Regions from separate parts of the Vibrio sp. AH4 genome, predicted to be linked through region 1. Evidence: predicted binding sites of a transcription regulator. Region 1 holds the regulator's gene; each other region holds the start of a gene.

Region 1 (5,137 bases):
TGTCCCTTGGTACGATCATAGTGCGTAACCTTGCCGAGCTGGCAACGCACCGAGTTAGTTCCATGGTGCTTGGGGGGGCGGTAACGCGGCTCAATGCTCGCTCACAACTGTTGGTCAGGCTAGGGCATTTAAGCAAACATCTCATCCCTTATATGTGGCTGTATCGCTTATTTGCTTACATTGTGATGCCGCAGCGCAGCCAAAAAGAATCACGCCATCTCTTTATCCGTGAAGCTCAAAAGCTGTGTCAGAAAGAATTTAAACGTTGGTTTACATTAACGGCTGAAGTCAATCCCATGATGCGCTACTTCCGTGATCGTGAATTACCGATCCCCACTTTATATTTGATGGGGGAGAAGGATTACATGTTTATCCACCCGGTGAAGGAGATGGTGGCGCTGCATGCGCAAAGTGAACTGTATGAGATCCCCAATTGTGGACATGTATGTAATGTGGAACAGCCTGAACTGTTTAACCAGCGTTCGATAGAATTTATTCAGCGCCAGATCCGTTAACGCCGTCACTCATTATTTTGGGCAAACCCACACTGCCAACAAACGCTAAATTGTCCCTCATGGCTTTCGCCGCATTGAGGGCATAACCAGTGAGACTGCTTTGGTGGATTAAGAAACTCAGCGATGATTTGCTCGGCAGCGGTTTTCTGCTGAGGTTTCTTTAGCCAAAGTGATGGCGCGCTGCTGGAATCCATCGGGAGCTCCCCACGCAGCGCAAAGAGCATCTCTCCACGCAATTCACACAAAATCCCTTGTTGATGCAACAACTGCATCAAGATATGAGCCTCTAAAGGATGATTTGCAGTATAAATTTTCATCATGGTTGATGGGGTTTAAAAGCCTATTTTATAGGGGATGATATTGGCCGGCGTTGAACTTTATTCATTAACCATTTCACCACCACGGGGAATACACCTAGCAGCACAAAAGAGGCGAGCACTGGCGCAGAAACGATCTGACTCAAGCTAGAGATGTCAGCCAGTTGAGTACCTGCATTGAGATAAACCGCGGTGCCAGGCAGCATGCCTAATTGGCTGACCCAGTAGTAACGCCAAATGGAAATTGGCGTGAGCCCCATGACTAAGTTAATCAAAAAGAAGGGAAAAATGGGAATTAAGCGTAGCGAGAGCAGATAAAAAGCCCCATCCCGTTCGACACCTTGGTTAATGGTTAACAGCTTATCGGCAAATTTAGCTTGAACCCAATCGCGCAATAAAAAGCGGCTGCTGAGAAAGGCAAGTGTTGCACCAATCGTACTTGCAAAAGAGGCGAGCAGCAGACTGAGCCAAAACCCAAACAGTGCGGCACCCAATAGGGTGACGACAGTGGCACCGGGGACCGAAAAGGCTGTCAGTAGGACATACAATACAAAATAGATAAATGCGGCTTGCACAAGATGTGCATCAATGTAGTTTGCCAACTCGGCTTGCTTGGCTTTGGCGACATCTAACGTGAGATAGTGGCTAAATTGTGTCACCAAGATCGCCGTTATCGCGATCAAAATAAGGGCAATGATGAGCTTTTTGTTCATGAGCGGTACCTAGTCAGCACTTTGATATTGAAGCTTTTGATGGTGATAAATGGAATACCTTATCCCTTAGTCATGAAAGCGATTGCCTCAAGACTTGGGTATAAGTATATCTACTCAAAATAAATTCGCCCGATTGGTGTGAACAAGGGCTATGAAGTAGAAGACAGGGGATGCAGCGTATTTCTTTCAAAAAAATAACGCGCCCGAGTGGACGCGTTATCAGATTTTACTCAAGGTATTCATACAAACTCGGCGAGGAAAGACAGACTCAAAACGAGAAATCAAAGGTGTCTTAGTAGTTCGTCACGACGATTTTGTGGGATCACTGACCAATGTTTACCTTCGATTGCTCCCTCTAAAGCCCATAACAGCTCAAGGCTAACCTCTGCCGAATGGGTACGTTGAATGGCTTTATATGCTTCAACAGAACCGAAAGAGTGCAAAGACTCGACGCTTTCGATACCGGCTTTCTTGAGCATTCTTTCCGTTGCTAAACGCAAGTTGGGAAGATCTTTCAAACGGTCAGGCTTTGCTTGTGCTTGTGTTTCACGTTCGGTCTTAGCGACCTCAAGCGCAATACGAGCTTCACTTAAGATAGAGGCTGGATTACTCCAACAATCATCAGGTAGAGCGTAGTACTTAGTCACGACAGGAAAGCCACGTTTTTTATAAACATAAGGTTCATAACCTTGCTGTTTGAACTTTTCGATTGTGGCATCGTCTGCACGGATGTGCAGCGTATCGTTAACCACAAGCGCAAACATAGTTTCGTCGACGAAAATACCAAAGCCACCAAACATTGAACGAGATTTCACACGTCCTAGCTGCTCAAAGAGCCGCATTGAATCTTTTAATACTGGTTTATCCATGCTGTTAGTCTCGGAGTATTGTTACATACGCCACCAAATCAGGTCCGAGAAAATTAGCAAAATCATGCAACTGCCGTGTCAATGATGAGTCAACATAGTGTATGCATTTTTGCCATCGGTAACCCCGCTACCTACCTATGTTCTGGTTTAGGCCGGAGGCTTTGCGTCCCACTCTTTCGAATGGTTTGCCCTGTGCGTGACATTTTTCCTGATAAAAAATAACCAAACTTGGGTCATTCTCACATACTGATATTTCAATTGTGAGAATGAGCCATGTTAATAATACTCGCTCTACATTAGTTTTGTCATATTTATGTGACAAGCTTTCAAATATAGGCTCTGTGAATTGTCAAGAAAGTTAGGATTTTGTCAAGTCTTTCACAGTGTCGCGTTCGACGATCTCAGGATGCATCTCGAAAATTCGGCGCTCGTGTTCTTTATCTTTAATACGCTCTAAAAGAATTTCGAACGCATTTTTACCCACACGACGCTTAGGTTGGTGCACGGTGGTCAGTGGTGGAGAGAAGTATTCGGCCAGTTCGATATTATCGTAACCAATCACGGATATTTCTTCAGGAACACGAATTCCTTTTTGTTGCAAACGGCTCATAAGACCTAATGCCATGGTGTCGTTGAAGCAGAATACGGCAGTTGGACGCTTATCCATAGCAATGATTTTGTCGGCAGCAAGGACTGCGGTATCACACTCAAAATTACCTTCTAGAATCCAATCTTCATTCACGGGTAAGTGCGCTTCAGCCATCGCTCGGCGGAAACCTTGAATACGCTCTTGGCAAGCGGCTTTGACAAAATGACCACTTAAACAGGCAATGTCTGTGTGTCCACGATCCGTCAGATATTTGGTCGCGAGATAGCCACCTTCCTCTGAGTTATCGATGATTTTATCAGCGTGCGACGTTTCTGGACCCCAATCCATGATCACTTTTGGAATGTCTTTGTGAGCGTCGAGCATTTCCTGCAGCTCTTGAGTCAGGTCTGAACACATGACTAAAATGCCATCCACACGTTTTTCGGCCAGCATGCGAATGTAATCACGTTGTTTTTCATAGATGCCGCCCGTGTTACACAGAATCAAGGTGTAGCCTTGACGGTAACAGTAGCTTTCCACACCATCGATCACTTCAGAGAAAAACAGGTTTGTTGATTGAGTCACTAGCATGCCAATAGTGCGTGTAGTGTTGCACTTCAAACTACGTGCGACCGCACTCGGTGCATAGTTGAGTTGCTTAACCGCTTCCATCACTTTCTCTTGGGTGGTTTCTGCCACAAAGCGAGTTTTGTTGATAACGTGAGAAACGGTAGTGGTAGACACGCCAGCAAGGCGCGCTACATCTTTAATCGTAGCCATAGAGTGTTCCTGTCGATGACTGCTGATGCCAGCGAATGTTATTGGTTAATTAAATCAGCAGAAGTAAGGCGAGACTGAGCGAATCTTCACACTCTGTGCGGCGAGGAACCACATATACCGTACGTAAAGCGCTTCAATCATTATGCCTAAAGTAATAAAAATACAAAAACCGCCAAGAAACAGCGGTTTACATTTTTATTCGTTTTTATCGTTTGCGGGTGGATTTTAGACTGCAAATGTATCCACCGCAACGAAATTCATTCATCAAACTTTAAGTTCTTTCACAATTGATTTGTTTATGCCCCTGACTTTTTGCAACAGCAAAGTGGGCAGCTTAAAAATCGCTACGTTGTGATTAAAGACTCTGGCGAAGCTCATCAATGTAACGTTGATCTTGTTGTAAAAAAGCCAACGTTAGTCGAGCCGCCGCCGAGTAGAAACCAAATGCGTCAAACTGTGTACAACGTTCAACAAAAACGGATAACCAACTCAATAAGTGTTGAGCAATAAAATCAGATTGTGCTTTGAGAGCGGAGTTAACGTCAGAGCCTTCTTGATTCGGGTTATTGCTGATAACAAGATGCGCAAGAAAGTCGAGTTGAATCGCGAGATGGTCGGCGGGCTCATTAAGGTTCGGATCCACATTCACGTTATAGTGGCTCAGTAACTCACGCATGAGTTGTGCCGGTTTGCCATTGAGTAACCCTTTGTCAGTGTAGACAGAGGCATAGGGTAGCGCTGAGTCACGATCGGACTTTAAAAATAGATCACAAAAATCAGCGGCAAGTTCCAGTTGTGCATCTTGACGATCTTGCAAGCGATTGAGTGCATCAATCAAATGTTTCACTTCCGTCGCTAAGCTTTCTTCATCGGCTAGTCCGGTTAAGAAAGTACGGATTTCAGCTGAGTGATAGTGTGCGATATCTTGTTCAGTCAGCTCTTTAAAAAAGAGACTCGACAGCCACCAGTAAATTTCTGCGCGTTTTTCATTGAGGATATTCAGTTCTTGGATCATGTTTGCACTCCCAATCGATTGACGCTTAGTCTAAACCATAAAAATGAACAGCTATCATGCAAGATATGACAAGTTGTGAAAAGAAAAGAACACGTTGTTAATCTGTTAAATAAAGCTTGCGTTGCATCAAGGAAAAGTGGGGTTTCTCACGATATTCCTCGAATTATTAACAAATGTGAATAGAATGAGTGAGCGATAAATCCCGTTATTTAAAATGGTGCACTATGAGTTATCACGTACTTGTGGTTGAAGATGACCTCGTCACCCGTAGTAAGTTAAGCGGTTACTTTCAAAATGAAGGTTACCAAGTAACAGAAGCGGAAAGTGGCGCACAAATGA
Region 2 (5,137 bases), 2.4 Mb from region 1:
CGGAGAGTATTCAACGACACCAATACTCACCGTGACCTGTGGTTTACTGCTCATCACCGCAATGTCATGTCGAATCTGCTCCATGCGTTGATACGCTTCTTGCAACGGCATGTCTGGTAGTAGAACAACAAACTCTTCACCGCCCCAGCGGCACAAGGCTCCCACTTGTTCAATATGACGCTGACATATCCCAACCACACGCTGTAAAACCAGATCCCCAACCGGATGACCATAGTTGTCATTCACTTGTTTAAAATGGTCCAGATCGATGACGGCCAAACTTAAAGGATGCAGCTCTTTCGTCGCATTAGAAATCGCCTCTTCAACTAACTCCTCAAACACTTGTCGACTGTATGCACCGGTCAATTTATCTCTTACCGCCATATCTTCCAGCCGTTTTTGATAACCTCGGAAGCTCATTTGTGCAAGCCCTAATACCGCAATCGCCACCAAGGCACTGATCGCTAAATTCCCCAGCATCGCTTTGAACCAAATGTCTTGGTTAAATTCATCTTTCTGCTCAACGATGATGTACCACTGGAATTCCTCAACCCACCGACTGTTGAGATAGTTCTTCTGACCATCGGCATAGTAACTCCCACTCACACTGGGAGACGTCAAAATCTGGGTTGAGAGTGTTTTTAGCCCTTCTCGCTCCTGGATCCGCGTAAAGTCTGGATGATTGGAACCATGCAAAGTGACCTCACCCAACTCATTGATAAAATAGATATGCCGGTTGTAACGTTTTTGATATTTCTCCACTAACGCAGAAACCGCATCGGAGCTCAACCCCACACCAATCACACCCAAGAAACGATTTTCGAAATCAAAAACCTTGTAGTTAACAAACACCACCGTTTGATGACTGTTAGCAGTATCAACATCAATATTCACCTCGAAATGTTTATCGGGCGCAGAATTTTTGACCCGAAAAAACCAAGCATCATTCGGGTTCGATTCCGAGATTGTCTTCAACGTTCCGCTGTAGTGATAATAGTTGTGGGTACGATCCGAAATATAAAAACTCGACATCGTCTGATATTGGCGCTGAATCTCACTCAAATAGCGGATGATTCGCTCAGGTTCTTGCTCCCCAGCCAATGTCCAGTCACGCACAAAAGTATCTTGTGCCATTAAAGAAGAGATAAAAATGGGGCGGATCAGATCCTGCTGGATTTCTGAATAGATGTTGTCGCTGGTTAAAGGGAGTGAGTCTTTATTGATTTGCTCCTCAAGCGTATCGTGAGCCACTTTATAACTGACCAAGCTGGTCACAAAAAATCCAAATATAATTAAAGAGACAAGAATCCAACTAAATTTCTTTCGCGTCATAATCAGCGTCCTGCTAGCACTACTTACTGCATCACCCTGCTCCAGCGTTTGTGGAGACAGAGCACATCCATCAATCCTAATGACCTTACCTAGTGAGTCAAAATAATCCATATACCATACCGAGTACTGGCTATGTTGCCATTAACTACTAGGAATGCGTTAGAAAGAACTAATAGAACAGTCAGTGCTGTGAGGGCTATTCATTTATCCGCGACTTTTTAGCAAGGTATTGCATTAAAATTAGGGATAGATCTCAAAGATAGGCAGGAAGTATGGCGCAGAAAGGTAATGAGGAAGCCATTAGGCTTCCTCACTCAAGATCACTTAGTACCAAAAATCTTGTCGCCAGCGTCACCAAGGCCCGGCACGATGTAGCCTTTGTCGTTCAGCTTCTCATCGATTGCGGCCGTGTAAAGCTCAACATCTGGGTGCGCTTTTTCCAAAGCAGCAATCCCTTCTGGCGCCGCCACCAGCACCAGAACTTTAATCTGGTTACAGCCTTTCTCTTTCAGCAGGTCGATAGTGGCGATCATTGAACCACCAGTTGCCAGCATAGGGTCAACCACTAGGGCAATACGCTCTTCAATGTTAGAAGCCAGCTTATTGAAGTAAGGCACTGGTTCAAGGGTTTCTTCGTCACGGTAAATACCCACGACACTGATACGAGCACTAGGGATGTGCTCAAGTACGCCATCCATCATGCCAAGGCCGGCACGCAAGATTGGCACGACTGTGACTTTCTTACCTTTGATCTGATCCACTTGTACTGGGCCATTCCAGCCTTCGATCGTGACTTTTTCGGTTTCAAAGTCTGAAGTCGCTTCATAAGTCAGCAGGCTGCCAACTTCTGTCGCAAGCTCGCGAAAACGCTTAGTGCTGATATCGCCTTCACGCATCAGGCCAAGTTTGTGTTTTACAAGAGGGTGCTTAACTTCAACAATTTTCATGTCCAACTCCGGCTTCATTAATTTAAACCTGCGGATTATACACTTATTTTGTCGACTTTTCCGACTGTAAAACCGGAGAAAAATCTTACGCAAACGTTTTCCTTTTTGTTTTAAGCCCTGTAGAATAGCGCCGTTTTCATATCCAACTAGACCGAGGAACTTCCCCGTGAGCGGTAATAATCCATCTCTCAGCTATAAAGATGCAGGTGTCGATATTGATGCAGGTAATGCACTCGTTGAACGAATTAAAGGCGCAGTGAAGCGCACCCGTCGCCCTGAAGTTATGGGTGGCCTAGGTGGTTTTGGCGCACTGTGTGAGCTGCCAACCAAATACAAACACCCAGTTTTAGTCTCTGGTACAGACGGCGTAGGTACCAAACTGCGTCTCGCACTGGATATGAAAAAACACGACACCATCGGTATTGATCTCGTTGCTATGTGTGTGAACGATCTGATTGTACAAGGTGCTGAGCCGCTGTTTTTCCTCGATTATTACGCGACGGGTAAACTGGATGTGGATACCGCAGCCGAAGTCATTTCCGGCATTGCCGATGGCTGTTTGCAAGCGGGCTGCGCGCTGATTGGCGGCGAAACCGCTGAAATGCCAGGAATGTACGAAGGTGAAGACTACGATGTGGCTGGCTTTTGTGTCGGTGTCGTTGAAAAAGAAGAGATCATCGACGGCAGCAAAGTACAAGTCGGTGACGCGCTGATTGCGGTTGGCTCTAGCGGCCCACACTCCAACGGTTACTCGCTGGTACGTAAGATTTTAGAAGTCTCTAAAGCCGATAAAAATGAACTGTTAGCGGGCAAAACGATTGGTGAGCACTTACTCGCACCAACCAAGATTTACATCAAATCTGGCTTAAAGCTGATTGCTGAACATGACATTCATGCGATTTCACACATCACTGGCGGTGGCTTCTGGGAGAACATTCCACGCGTATTGCCAGAAGGTACCAAAGCGGTGATCGATGGTAAGAGCTGGGAATGGCCAGTGATTTTCCAATGGCTACAGGAAAAAGGTAACGTGACCACTCACGAAATGTACCGCACCTTCAACTGTGGTGTCGGTTTGATCATTGCACTGCCAAAAGATCAAGCCAATGCGGCCGTTGCGCTACTGCAAGCAGAAGGCGAAACCGCATGGGTGATCGGCGAAATCGCAGCCGCCAATAGCAACGAAGCACAGGTAGAGATCAACTAAGCATGAAGAGTATTGTTGTTTTAATTTCGGGAAACGGAACCAACCTACAGGCGATCATTGATGCTTGTGCAACCAGTATTCAAGATGGCAAAGTGACGGCTGTGTTTTCCAATAAAGCAACAGCTTACGGTTTAGAACGCGCAAAACAGGCTGGCGCAGCCGCCTGTTTTATTGATCCCAAAGCTTACGAAACTCGTGATGCTTTTGACGCGGCATTGATGGAGCAGATGGATAAATTTGCTCCTGACTTAATAGTGCTCGCCGGTTACATGCGCATTCTCAGTAGCGAATTTGTTCGCCACTATTTGGGGCGAATGATCAATATCCACCCTTCGTTATTGCCAAAGTATCCGGGATTGAACACTTATCAACGAGCTATCCACGCCGGTGATGAAGAGCATGGTACCAGCGTGCATTTTGTCACCGAGCAGCTCGATGGTGGCCCTGTGATTCTGCAAGCCAAAGTACCGATTTTTGAAGATGATACGGTCGAAGAGCTCACGGCTCGCGTGCAGGATCAAGAGCATCGCATCTACCCGCTTGTCGTGAAATGGTTTGTCGAGGAACGTTTAGCGATGAAAGATGGCAAAGCCTATCTGGATGGCGAAGCGCTCGGCATGCACGGTTACGCGGCCGAATAATCTCAAATTGAAAAAAGGGTTGAAATCATTCAACCCTTTCTTTTTGTACCGCTCCTTAATTCCCAAACGACATTCCTAAACACTATCCCAACACAACTTGATGTGGCCGATAGAAAGCTCTATACCCAAACTACTTGGAGTTGCAGGTAGGCGGCAAATGAGTTCATCCCCATGAGCATAGATAAACTATGTGATTGGGGTGACGAACGTAGCCAACACCGCTGCAGCTTCAAGTAGGAAGGGGATATCGCTTAGTCGAGAGGTTGGCTTGGAGCCTGACATCCGGGTCGCCCCGGTGCAAAATCCACATCCATCAACACATGGGCATTGTCTTCTATACGCTCTCCAAAATGGAAAAATGCGAATTGCCCCGGCTTCATACGCTGCCAAGTTTCATTACCGGTTAACGGTTGAGTCGCAATCACTGACACCACATCATTCGGCGTAGTTTCTTCTTGGAAATTGATCTCGACATCTTCATCGAGCAGTGCTGCGCGGCCAAATGGGGCACGGCGAGTGATCCAATACAAATGATTGGTGCAATACGCCATCACATATTCGCCATTAGACAGCAGCATATTAAAGACACCGAGAGCTCTAAGCTCATCACAACACTGCGCAACATAGCGAAGCATCTCAGGCCAATCTTGTGGACCCTCGGGGTAACGCTGCTCCATTTGATTTAACAACCAACAAAACGCCAACTCACTGTCCGTTTCACCGACTGGCCGATGTCGCCCTGTGACTAAAGTTTGGTAGCCCGTCAATTGTCCGTTGTGGGCAAACGTCCAATACTGTCCCCACAATTCACGGGTAAACGGATGGGTATTTTCGAGGTTCACCCCACCGCGGTTGGCTTGCCGAATGTGACTGATCACCGCACGACTTTTGATCGGATATTGCTGAACTAACTCAGCAATTTTGGACTGACTGCTGGGATTGGGATCTTTGAAGGTACGAAAGCCTTTGCCTTCGTAAAAAGCGATCCCCCAGCCATCACGATGTGGGCC
Region 3 (5,137 bases), 210 kb from region 1:
GAGGCCGTGATGTGTTTACTGAGGGCAAAACCGAGATGGAATGGTTGTACGGTTTCTACAAAACCGCGCAGAAGAGCGGCCGTGCAGCACGAGTGGCGATGCCAAACTTCAGTAAATTCTGGGAAGATAACCAGCTGATTGAAATGAAGTGGAACGCGAAAAATGCTCAGTTTGTGCGTTACGCCGATTTTCGCGCTGATCCGATCCTCAATCCATTAGGTACACCGAGCGGCAAGATTGAGATTTACTCTAAGACTCTGGCGGGCTTTAATTTGCCTGATTGTCCAGCCCATCCAACCTGGTTGGCTCCTGATGAATTTACCGGTAATGCGAAGCAGGGCGAGTTGCAATTAATGACGGCGCACGCGGCGCACCGTCTACACAGTCAATTCAACTACGCTAAATTGCGTGAAGAGTATGCGATTGCTAACCGGGAGCCGATCTGGATTCATCCAGAAGATGCGGCATCACGCGGCATTCAAACGGGCGATTTGGTTCGTGCCTATAACCAGCGTGGCCAAGTGTTAGTCGGGGCTTTGATTACAGATCGCATCAAACAAGGCTCAGTCTGTATTCACGAAGGCGGCTGGCCGGATCTGGATGCACAAAGCGGCTTATGTAAGAACGGTGGTGCGAATGTGCTGACTTCAGACATTCCGACTTCTCGTTTGGCCAACGGCTGTGCGGCGAACTCTTCTTTGGTGCGTATTGAAAAATACACCGGACCTGCGTTGGAGCTCACCGCATTCATGCCACCGAAAAATGGCTAACCGCGACGAAAAACGGTAATAGAAAGCCGAGGCAAATGCCTCGGCTTTTTTGTCTTAAGGAGGAACGTCGAATTACCGTTCAGTATGGAACTGCTCACACGCCATCATGGTGTTTTCAATCAAGCTTGCGACGGTCATAGGTCCGACACCACCGGGTACTGGTGTGATAAAGCTTGCTCGCGTGCGGGCAACATCGTATTCCACATCGCCAACCAGTTTGCCTGTATCTAAGCGGTTAATGCCGACATCGACCACAATCGCGCCTTCTTTAATCCATGCTCCCGGAATAAAGTTGGGTTTACCGACCGCAACCACCAAGACATCCGCTTGGCGAATATGGCCTTCGAGATCTTGAGTAAAGCGGTGGCAAGTGGTAGTAGTGCAACCTGCCAGTAACAGCTCTAACGTCATAGGGCGACCAACAATGTTGGAGGCACCCACAATCACCGCATGTTTACCGCGCAAGGGAATGTTGTAACGATCGAGCAGAGTAATGATGCCTTTGGGCGTGCAAGAGCGCAGTTTCGGAATGCGCTGCGCCAAACGGCCAACGTTGTAAGGGTGGAAACCATCCACATCTTTCTCAGGGTGAATACTCTCCAACACTTTGGTGGTATCAATACCTGCAGGCAAAGGCAGTTGCACCAAAATGCCATCGATTTGTGGATCGTTATTGAGTTCTTCAACCAGTGACAGCAAGGTTTCTTCACTCGCGGTGGCGGGTAAATCGAAAGATTTGGAGACAAACCCGACTTCTTCGCAAGCACGGCGTTTACTGCCGACATACACTTGTGAAGCAGGATCTTCGCCCACCAACACAACCGCCAGTCCTGGGGCTCGTAACCCAGCTTGAACCCGAGCTTTAACACGGGCTGCCACTTCTGAGCGCACCGTTTGCGAAATCAGCGTTCCATCAATATTTTGAGCAGTCATGACTTTCCTTACAGGTTTGGAGCGAAAATTTTTGCGCGCATTGTCGCAGATATTTTTGATAACATCCACAGGCAAACGTTTGCTTTGTTCTGTTTTTCGGCAGTTGAGATGGGATCGGTAAAATATTGCTCATTCGAAACAGAAAGTTAGACAAAGACGTTGATCTAGCCCGTTTAACTCGTATAATCCTCACCCTGTAGCGCGCCCTTAGCTCAGTTGGATAGAGCACGTGCCTTCTAAGCATGTGGTCACAGGTTCGAATCCTGTAGGGCGTGCCATTATTCTAAGCGCCAGCAAGTGAATTCTTGCTGGCGTTTTTTCATTTCTGCGGTTTTATTTCTCTGCTGTGAGCGAGTACGCGAAGAGTGGAATAGCAGGATGGTGACTATCCAATGTATTCAAAATAGGTAGGATGTGGCACTGAAAAGCTAAGGAATGAAATGGCAGCCACTCCTCAATAGAATAACTGCCACTTAGATTAGAACTTCACTTGGTAGTTCAGGGTATAAGTACGGCCACGGCCTTTGTAGTCATACGCCGCAGCATCGTAGTGAGCTGAGTATTCAATCTGCGCACGTTGCCCCCAAATGGTGGTGTAGTCGTGGTCAAATAGGTTGAGCACACCAAAACCGAGACTGCCCACTGGCAATTGGTAGCTACCGACTAAGTCAAAGATGGTGTAACCATCCAGTTTATTCTGTTTGTCATCTTTGTAGTCAAACATGGTTTGGCTCTGTAATTTAACCGCCAGATCCGCGTCATACCAACCCGCCCAAGCACTGGCTTTTGATGTGCTGGCGTTATTAGCGGCCATATCTGCCCAGCCGTTATCACCTTTGACTTCCGAGATCACATAGTGGCCTGACGCACCCAATTGAACATTGGTGTGTACCCAGTAAGATGCCATAGCCTCAAGGCCGTAAACGCGTTTCTTATCTTCCACTTCTTCAATCAATAAAGTTTGCTTGTTGTAAGAAACGGATTTATCCGAGGTGGAATAGTAGGCCGCGGTTTGCAGGTTGAAACTGTCTTTTTCTAAACGGTAGCCCAACTCAAAGCTGTTGGTTTTAATGCCTGACATCTTAGAGCTATCAACATTGATACTGTCTTGCAACGTCCAATGGTTACCGACCAGTTTATAATTGCCTTGACCATAGTATTTCGCAGGGTCAGCCAGATCGAAACCTTGTGAGAAGTTAGCCCACACTTGCGAGTGATTATTGAGATGATAAAGCGTGCCCAAGTTGAACAGACCCACGTTGTAGTCAGTTTCGCCTCCCGGTACGGCATCGGCAGAAGTGCCTTTACCTTCAGCGATGTTCTTCTGCTGCTGGTAGCCCACGAAGTCATCGATTTTATTGACCATATGCTGGTAACGGAAGCCACCTTCGACTGACCAGTCGTCAGTGATGTCGTAACCTGCTTGAACAAAACCGGCGACAGAACCTACTTTAATCCCTGGGTAACGGCCCACTTGCGCGTAAGTACGGTTGATGAGGTTTCCTGAGTTGTTGGCGATGGTTTTGTCATACTGCGCTTGGTTGCTGTCTAACTGATCTTGATAAGCATCAATCCCATACACCAGATTCAGTTTGTCAAAATTCTTCGCCAAAGCGGCCTTGAGTGAGATGACATCCGTGATCTGTTGGCCAGAAGACTGGTAGTAAGGGGTATAGGTTTGATCTTCTTTACGGTAGGAGGCTTCCGCAATCAGTTGGTGATTCAAGAACTCATCATTGACGTAAGACGCACTCAGCATCATGCGTTCTGTGCCGTGTTCGCGGTCTGAGTCAAAGCCGTTTCTTACGTCCACAAACTTGTTATTAACGATGTACAGGCCGTAAGGGGAGTCTTGCTGGCTATCATAGTATTGCGCCAACAGGTTGAGTTTTTGGGTTTCAGAAATATTCACACCCACCGTCGTCATCAAATCAACGGTTTGGTTGAATTGCAGAGAGCCTTGTGAAATGTCGGGTGTGACGATATCGCCGTTGGCATCAAAGAAACCTTGGGTTTCGGTATACACCACAGAAGCGCGGGCTTGAACTTTATCGTTGCCGCCAGAGATGGATTGGCCGACTTTGTAGTCAAAATCTTCACCAGAATTAAAACCAGACTTTGCGCCGATGTAAGATTCAAATTCGAGCTCTTGGCTTGTCGCTTTCTTGGTGATGATGTTGATGACACCGCCCGATGCGCCCGCACCGTAGATAGACGTTGCACCAGAAAGCACTTCGATACGTTCAATGTTAAACGGGTCGATCGAGTCCATGTGGCGGCTGATTTGACGCGAAGATTCGAGGGATACGCCATCGATCATCACCAGCATTTTGCGTCCACGCAGATTTTGGCCGTAGTTGGTTCGTGCGCCTGAGCTGACATCCAGTGATGGAATGGCGGAAGCGAGGATCTCACCTAAGGTTTTACCACCACGATATTCTTGTTCGATCTGTTCTGAATCGATGTACCAAACGGTTCCAGGGATATCACTGATCGCTTTCGGGGTGCGGCTTGAAACCACCACCATTTCGTCAAACATGGTCTGCTCTTCTGCAACCACAGGAGTGGTAAGGAGGGCACTGGTGACGGCAATTGCAGCTGCTGACAGTGACAGAGGGGTGGACTTGAGCAAATTTCCTTTTGTAGATTTCATTTTCTTCTCTATATGTATGTAAAAATAAGCCCTTAGGCCACTTGGGTGTTTGGGGCTGATTGAAATGCCACTCACCTTTGGAGTGAGTGACAAAAAAGTGAGCTTAAGCGACCAATTTCTTCGCGATGGCGCTAGGTGATAGCCAATCAATCATTCCTTTTCCGTAGTCGATATCGAAAATAGTTTGTCCCGCAAGGCGATTGATGATGCGTGCACTGCGCCACGCCATAAGGCTAAGCTGCGGCTCGGCAATCCCGTGGCTATGCATCCCCGCATTCACGGCGAAGATCTTGTTACGTTGTTGTCCTTCCCACTTAAGCTCAAAATCTGGGGTCATTTGGTAGCGGTTGTGCTCATCAAGATCGAGCAGCGGCAGAATCGTGTTCAAACAGGCGGGATAGGGCGCTTCAAAGCCCGTCGCTAAAATGACGATGTCTGCTTCGTACGTTTCTAAACACTGCCCTAGTGCATTGTTGGCGGTCAGTTTGAACGCACTGCCTTGTACACTCATTTGAGTTAAGGATCGGTGTGGTAGCAGCCTTACCCATTTGTCTTCCTTGAGTACATCGAATCGGTGGTAAAGCTCTTGATAAATGGTTAACAAGGCTTTCTGTGTTACCCCATCCGAAGTGAGTTTCTGGTTTGCCACCTCTTTACGTTTGACGCTCGGTGACAAATGAAAGAAAGCATCCACGTAATCGGGCGCGAAAAACTCATTGGTAAACGCGGCTTCATCGAGAGGTTGATAATTGGCGCGGCGAGATAGCCAGTCGAGTGACTT
Region 4 (5,137 bases), on a different contig from region 1:
CACAATCACTTGAACGGCAGCTTCCATTCCCTCGATTGTGATGAACTCATGAATACCGTGGAAATTGTAGCCTCCGGTAAAAATGTTTGGGCAAGGTAATCCCATAAATGACAACCGCGCACCATCCGTACCACCTCGAATTGGCTTAATTTTCGGTTCCACATCACAATCAATCATGGCCTGTTTTGCCAATTCAATGATATGAGGATGAGGCTCCACCATCTCTTTCATGTTGGCATAGCTCTGTTCAAAACTGACTTCGATGCGGCCCTTTTTAAGCTGATGGTTTAACTCATCGATTTTCGCTTGCATCAACGCTTGTCGCGCTTGTAAGCCACTAGCATCAAAATCACGCAGGATGTACTTCAATTCGGATTTTGCTACGCTCATCGTCGCACTCGAAAGATGATAAAACCCTTCATAGCCTTCTGTGTGCTGCGGAGTCTCACTTTCTGGCATCATCAAAATAAACTGCGCAGCGATGTGCATCGCGTTGACCATTTTATCTTTCGCGGTACCCGGATGAACATTCACTCCGTGGCAAGTCACCGTCGCCGTTGCAGCATTGAAGTTTTCATACTCCAACTCTCCGATTGGCCCACCATCAATGGTATACGCCCACTGTGCAGCAAACTTGGCGACATCAAAGTGATTCGCACCGCGACCAATTTCCTCATCCGGAGTAAAAGCAATGGAAATATCGCCATGCGCAATAGAAGGATTCGCGAGCAACATTTCAATTGCAGTGATGATTTCGGCAATACCCGCTTTGTTATCGGCGCCCAGCAAGGTCGTACCATCGGTCGTGATCAGGTTATAGCCATGCAGTAAATGCAGATCGGGATATTGGATCGGCGATAGCACTTCATCCCCTTTCCCGAGGGCAATATCCCCACCTTGGTAATCTTCAACGATTTGCGGTTTCACATTTTTACCGCTTGCATCCGGCGCGGTATCCATATGCGCAATAAAGCCAATCGCGGGTATGGAATAATCCACATTGGATTTGAGTTTGGCCATCACGTAGCCATGCTCGTCCAGTGATACATCACTCAAACCTAGTGCCAACAACTCTTCATACAGCGCTTGTGCAAAGACTTTTTGCCCAGTGGAACTTGGGCAATGATGGTTTTTGGGTTTAGATTGGGTATCAAAAGTGACATAGCGCATAAAGCGCCCAACAAGATTTTTCATATAGCAAACACTCATCATTCAAATACGCAGCGCTGTGTAACAACGCTGAAAGGGTCATAAGCAGTGAATTGCATCCCATACTACGTATTCTTATTAGTGATGAGTTGTTACAAATCAGTTTTTCACCGATTAATCATAATGAGGCGCTATTCCTCACTTAAAAAACGGTCGGCGAGCACAATGCTACGTGTTTTATTCTCTTTTTTAGGCAGCGCACGATGCACAAACGCTCATCACCGCTAAAAGCGTTGGTTTGGAGATGAAAACAAAAAGCCTACCCAGAGGGTAGGCTTAACGTGTGCCAACGCATTCGATTGCAGCTCGCCACAAACTTGATGATAAAGCGCTTAAAGAGCGATAAATAGCCCAGCTAAGCACGCACTCATCAGGTTTGCTAATGTTCCTGCAATGACGGCTTTAATACCAAGATTGGCGACCTCTGAGCGGCGCTGAGGAGCGATCACCCCGATCGAACCAAGTTGAATCGCGATCGAACCAATATTGGCAAAACCGCACAGAGCAAATGTGATGATCACTTGGCTATGTTCAGAAAGCAGTGCTTTATGTTCAACGAAGTCGATGAAAGCAACAAACTCATTCATTACGACTTTTTGACCAATGTATGAACCAGCCGCTAACACTTCATGGCTTGGAATGCCAATCACCCATGCCAGTGGGGCAAATAGGTAACCAAACAGTGCTTGTAGCGTAACGCCACTAAAACCAATCAGGTCACCGAGATTTTCAAGGCCCGTGTTTACCATCGCGATAACACTAACGAAAGCGATCAACATAGTACCGACAGCAACCGCTACTTTCATACCATTCATCGCACCACTGGCGAGAGCGTCAATCAAATTGCTTTCTTGCGCTTTGTCCAATGCCACTTGGCTTTGGTCAATCGGCGTACCACGCTCTGGCACAATAATTTTCGCCATCATCAAACTGCCAGGAGCCGCCATAAAACTGGCTGCAATCAGATATTTCAGCTCAACCCCTAAACCGGCATAACCACCCAATACAGAACCGGCAACCGAGGCCATCCCCCCCGCCATAACCGCAAACAGTTCTGAACGAGTCATATTGGCGAGAAATGGGCGAACCAGCAGTGGCGACTCACCTTGTGATAGGAAGATGTTGCCCGTAGCGACAAGAGATTCCGCTTTGCTCGTTCCTAAAAAACGTTGAATACCACCACCAATCAGGGCAATCACTTTTTGCATCACACCCAGATAGTACAATGCCGAAATCAACGCACTGAAGAAAATGATGATAGGCAGTACACGAACCGCGAAAATAAAACCAGTATCCGCCAAGTCACCAAACAAGAAGCGAATCCCAATATCCGCAAAGCTCAACAAGCCGGAAACACCATTACTTAAACGGCTAAGTGCCGCTTGTCCCCATGGGAAATAAAGCACCAATGCGGCGAAACCGATTTGCAGCAACAAAGCGCGAGAAACCGTTTTCCAATTAATCGCGCTACGGCTTTCAGAAAGCAGATACGCGCATAAGATCAGTACCGAAACACCGATGATTCCAAACAAAATCGCCATAATTTACCTAGAAAAATGTGAGTAAAAACAGGGTATCCCAATGGCTTGGTCACGGTGTAGGCAGAGAGGGCTGCGAAAGGAGAGAATAAAAATTCATTGCTCACTCGCCATCAACGTCAACAGACACAAGTTTAGGAATTAGCTGGTCCTGTCCTTGGGGTCATTCACATTTCCTTGTGACGGCTTGTACTGGCAGAGCAACCGGCTCTTAGCCGGGCGGAAAGTATAACGATAAAAAAATGAGTTTCATCACATTTTTTCACGCAAACGTTTATTTATGACATTTTTCCTTCAGCCCTGTTACCAATGAGGGATTCACAGTGCAGTGACTCTAAATCAACACACTTGCACCATGCGGCCACATATTGAATGGAACGCATATCACAAAGTTGCACTCTTTTATCGATTGGTCACAAAACAATCTGGCATAAGCACAAAAATCGGCCTAGTTTTAACTCAATTTCATGTATCGAATAACCATTACTAACAACGTCAGTGTCAACGCCTCACGCGTTTCTTAGAAACCGTGAGGCTTTTTTTTTCAGCTCCACTTCACTTTTTGCGCATTTTTCACACAACAAAATACAACGCATCGCCCCTAAAGTCGGTCGATAACGTTATGATGAACAGAGCTCATCAATTGGACCCCACACTGGCGAAGGAGAGTACGATGCACAAGTTAACGATTGATCTTGTCTCGGATGTTGTCTGCCCTTGGTGTGTCATTGGCTACTTTAGGTTAAACCAAGCGTTATCTAGGCTACCACACATTGAAGCAACGCTCAGATGGCATCCCTATGAACTGAATCCGAGGCTGGCTGCCGGAGGCGAAAACTTGCGTGAGCATCTTGCGAAAAAATACGGTACGAGTGTCGAAGCAAGTCAACAAGCCAGAAATACCTTAACGGAACTGGGTAAAGAGGTAGGGTTTGAATTCCACTTTTTTGACCAGATGCGAATTTACAATACGCGCAAAGCCCACCAATTGCTCCTATGGGCCAATCAGCAAGACAAACAATTGCCACTAAAACTCGCTCTGTGGCGTGCTTATTTTCAGCAAGGAAAAGCGATTGATGAAGATGAGGTGTTGCTTGAGGTTGCCGAAACGGTCGGTTTAGAGCGTACGGCTTGCCAGCAAATTCTCAATGATGAATCTTGGGCTAAAGCGGTTGCCAATACGGAGCAACAGTGGCTGCAAGCTAGCATTCACGCTGTGCCTACATTAATTATTGAGCAAAAATATTTAATTTCTGGTGCGCAAACCAGCGATATTTTGTTTGATGTACTGCAGCGGCTTACCGCGAAAACGGAACATGGCCATTAGCATATCTGACGGGTTTTAAAGTGGTTGGCTGAACACTACCCCCGCAGAGAGAAGTCGAGCCGCAAAGCGGCTCGATAAATGGAGGGCGGCGAGATGTTAACCAACCTAGTGAATTGGCGTTTCAGCTTTCACGTAGTATTGACCAAAATAGGCTTCAAGCACCTCTGGAGTTAGCTTCCCTTCCGCTTCCAACTGCTTGAGTTTTTCAGCAATCGCTTTTTGCTCTTCCAGACTGGGCAGTTTGGTTTCCGGCTCATCGGCCACCTGCTGAGACATCAACTCCAGTTCTTTTTCGAAATCGTTCATCACTCTTTACCTACTTGGTTTTTACTGGCCGGAAGTGTAACCAACTCCCGGCGAGGTTGCTAGAGTTTAAAGTTACCCACCATTTTGTCTAAACGCCCTGAAAGCTCACGCAAGGATTTACTTGCATCCGCCAACTCTTGCGCCGTGCTGGTAGTGACTTCGTTGATGGCATTGATCTCTTCAATATTTTGGTTGATGGTGTGCACAACTGTCGATTGCTCTTCTGTTGCGGTCGCCACTTGGGTATTACGATCCGAAATGTCGTGAATGCGCTCAGAAATACTCATCAGTACATTCACCGCCTCATCAGAAGAAGCCACTCCTTGATGAGTAATCGCTTTACCGGCATCCATTGCCGATACAGCATTCTTGGCATCTGTTTGCAACTGATTGATCATTTTTTGAATTTCTTCGGTCGATGCGGCAGTACGGCTTGCCAAATTGCGCACTTCATCGGCCACAACCGCAAAACCACGCCCCTGATCCCCAGCGCGCGCAGCTTCAATCGCCGCGTTCAGTGCCAACAAGTTGGTTTGCTCTGAAATGCCTCGAATTGCATCCAAAATTGACCCAATCTCTTGCGTCGTTGAAGCCAACTGCTCCACTACTTTACCGGTGTTTTCAATATCCACGGCTAGGCGGCTGATCGCATCTTTCGCCTTATTCACCACATTACGCCCTTGATCCGCATTACCGGATGCTTGATTGGCGGTTTCTGCCGCGGTCGCCGCATTAGAAGCAATTTCACTGATGGTCG

What was found. Region 1 encodes PurR, which represses purine synthesis genes. Its sites were predicted from a motif close to TNANGNAAACGTTTNCNTNA; they were not measured.
Region 2: the regulator PurR is predicted to act here: its motif matches at 2,365-2,384, upstream of purM (phosphoribosylformylglycinamidine cyclo-ligase).
Region 3: the regulator PurR is predicted to act here: its motif matches at 1,771-1,790, upstream of folD (bifunctional methylenetetrahydrofolate dehydrogenase/methenyltetrahydrofolate cyclohydrolase FolD).
Region 4: the regulator PurR is predicted to act here: its motif matches at 3,010-3,029, upstream of MKA69_RS14685 (NupC/NupG family nucleoside CNT transporter).

What each region holds. Positions count from the first base shown of each region.
Region 1 covers NZ_JALAIV010000001.1:2,650,923-2,656,059, reverse strand. Annotated here, with positions in the region: gene MKA69_RS12185 (alpha/beta fold hydrolase) at 1-515, shown strand, start outside; gene MKA69_RS12180 (putative signal transducing protein) at 521-832, opposite strand; gene MKA69_RS12175 (TVP38/TMEM64 family protein) at 856-1,545, opposite strand; gene MKA69_RS12170 (TfoX/Sxy family DNA transformation protein) at 1,827-2,414, opposite strand; cyclic di-GMP riboswitch class I at 2,529-2,614, opposite strand; gene purR (HTH-type transcriptional repressor PurR) at 2,773-3,783, opposite strand; gene torD (molecular chaperone TorD) at 4,139-4,798, opposite strand; gene torR (two-component system response regulator TorR) at 5,023-5,137, shown strand, end outside.
Region 2 covers NZ_JALAIV010000001.1:235,478-240,614, forward strand. Annotated here, with positions in the region: gene MKA69_RS01245 (sensor domain-containing diguanylate cyclase) at 1-1,332, opposite strand, end outside; gene upp (uracil phosphoribosyltransferase) at 1,653-2,279, opposite strand; gene purM (phosphoribosylformylglycinamidine cyclo-ligase) at 2,446-3,486, shown strand; gene purN (phosphoribosylglycinamide formyltransferase) at 3,489-4,127, shown strand; gene MKA69_RS01265 (class II glutamine amidotransferase) at 4,379-5,137, opposite strand, start outside.
Region 3 covers NZ_JALAIV010000001.1:2,862,955-2,868,091, reverse strand. Annotated here, with positions in the region: gene MKA69_RS13105 (molybdopterin guanine dinucleotide-containing S/N-oxide reductase) at 1-770, shown strand, start outside; gene folD (bifunctional methylenetetrahydrofolate dehydrogenase/methenyltetrahydrofolate cyclohydrolase FolD) at 843-1,703, opposite strand; tRNA gene MKA69_RS13095 (tRNA-Arg) at 1,905-1,981, shown strand; gene iutA (IutA-like xeno-aerobactin receptor) at 2,182-4,356, opposite strand; gene MKA69_RS13085 (lysine N(6)-hydroxylase/L-ornithine N(5)-oxygenase family protein) at 4,460-5,137, opposite strand, start outside.
Region 4 covers NZ_JALAIV010000003.1:353,382-358,518, reverse strand. Annotated here, with positions in the region: gene pepT (peptidase T) at 1-1,194, opposite strand, end outside; gene MKA69_RS14685 (NupC/NupG family nucleoside CNT transporter) at 1,542-2,750, opposite strand; gene MKA69_RS14680 (DsbA family oxidoreductase) at 3,421-4,074, shown strand; gene MKA69_RS14675 (chromosome segregation ATPase) at 4,180-4,380, opposite strand; gene MKA69_RS14670 (methyl-accepting chemotaxis protein) at 4,440-5,137, opposite strand, start outside.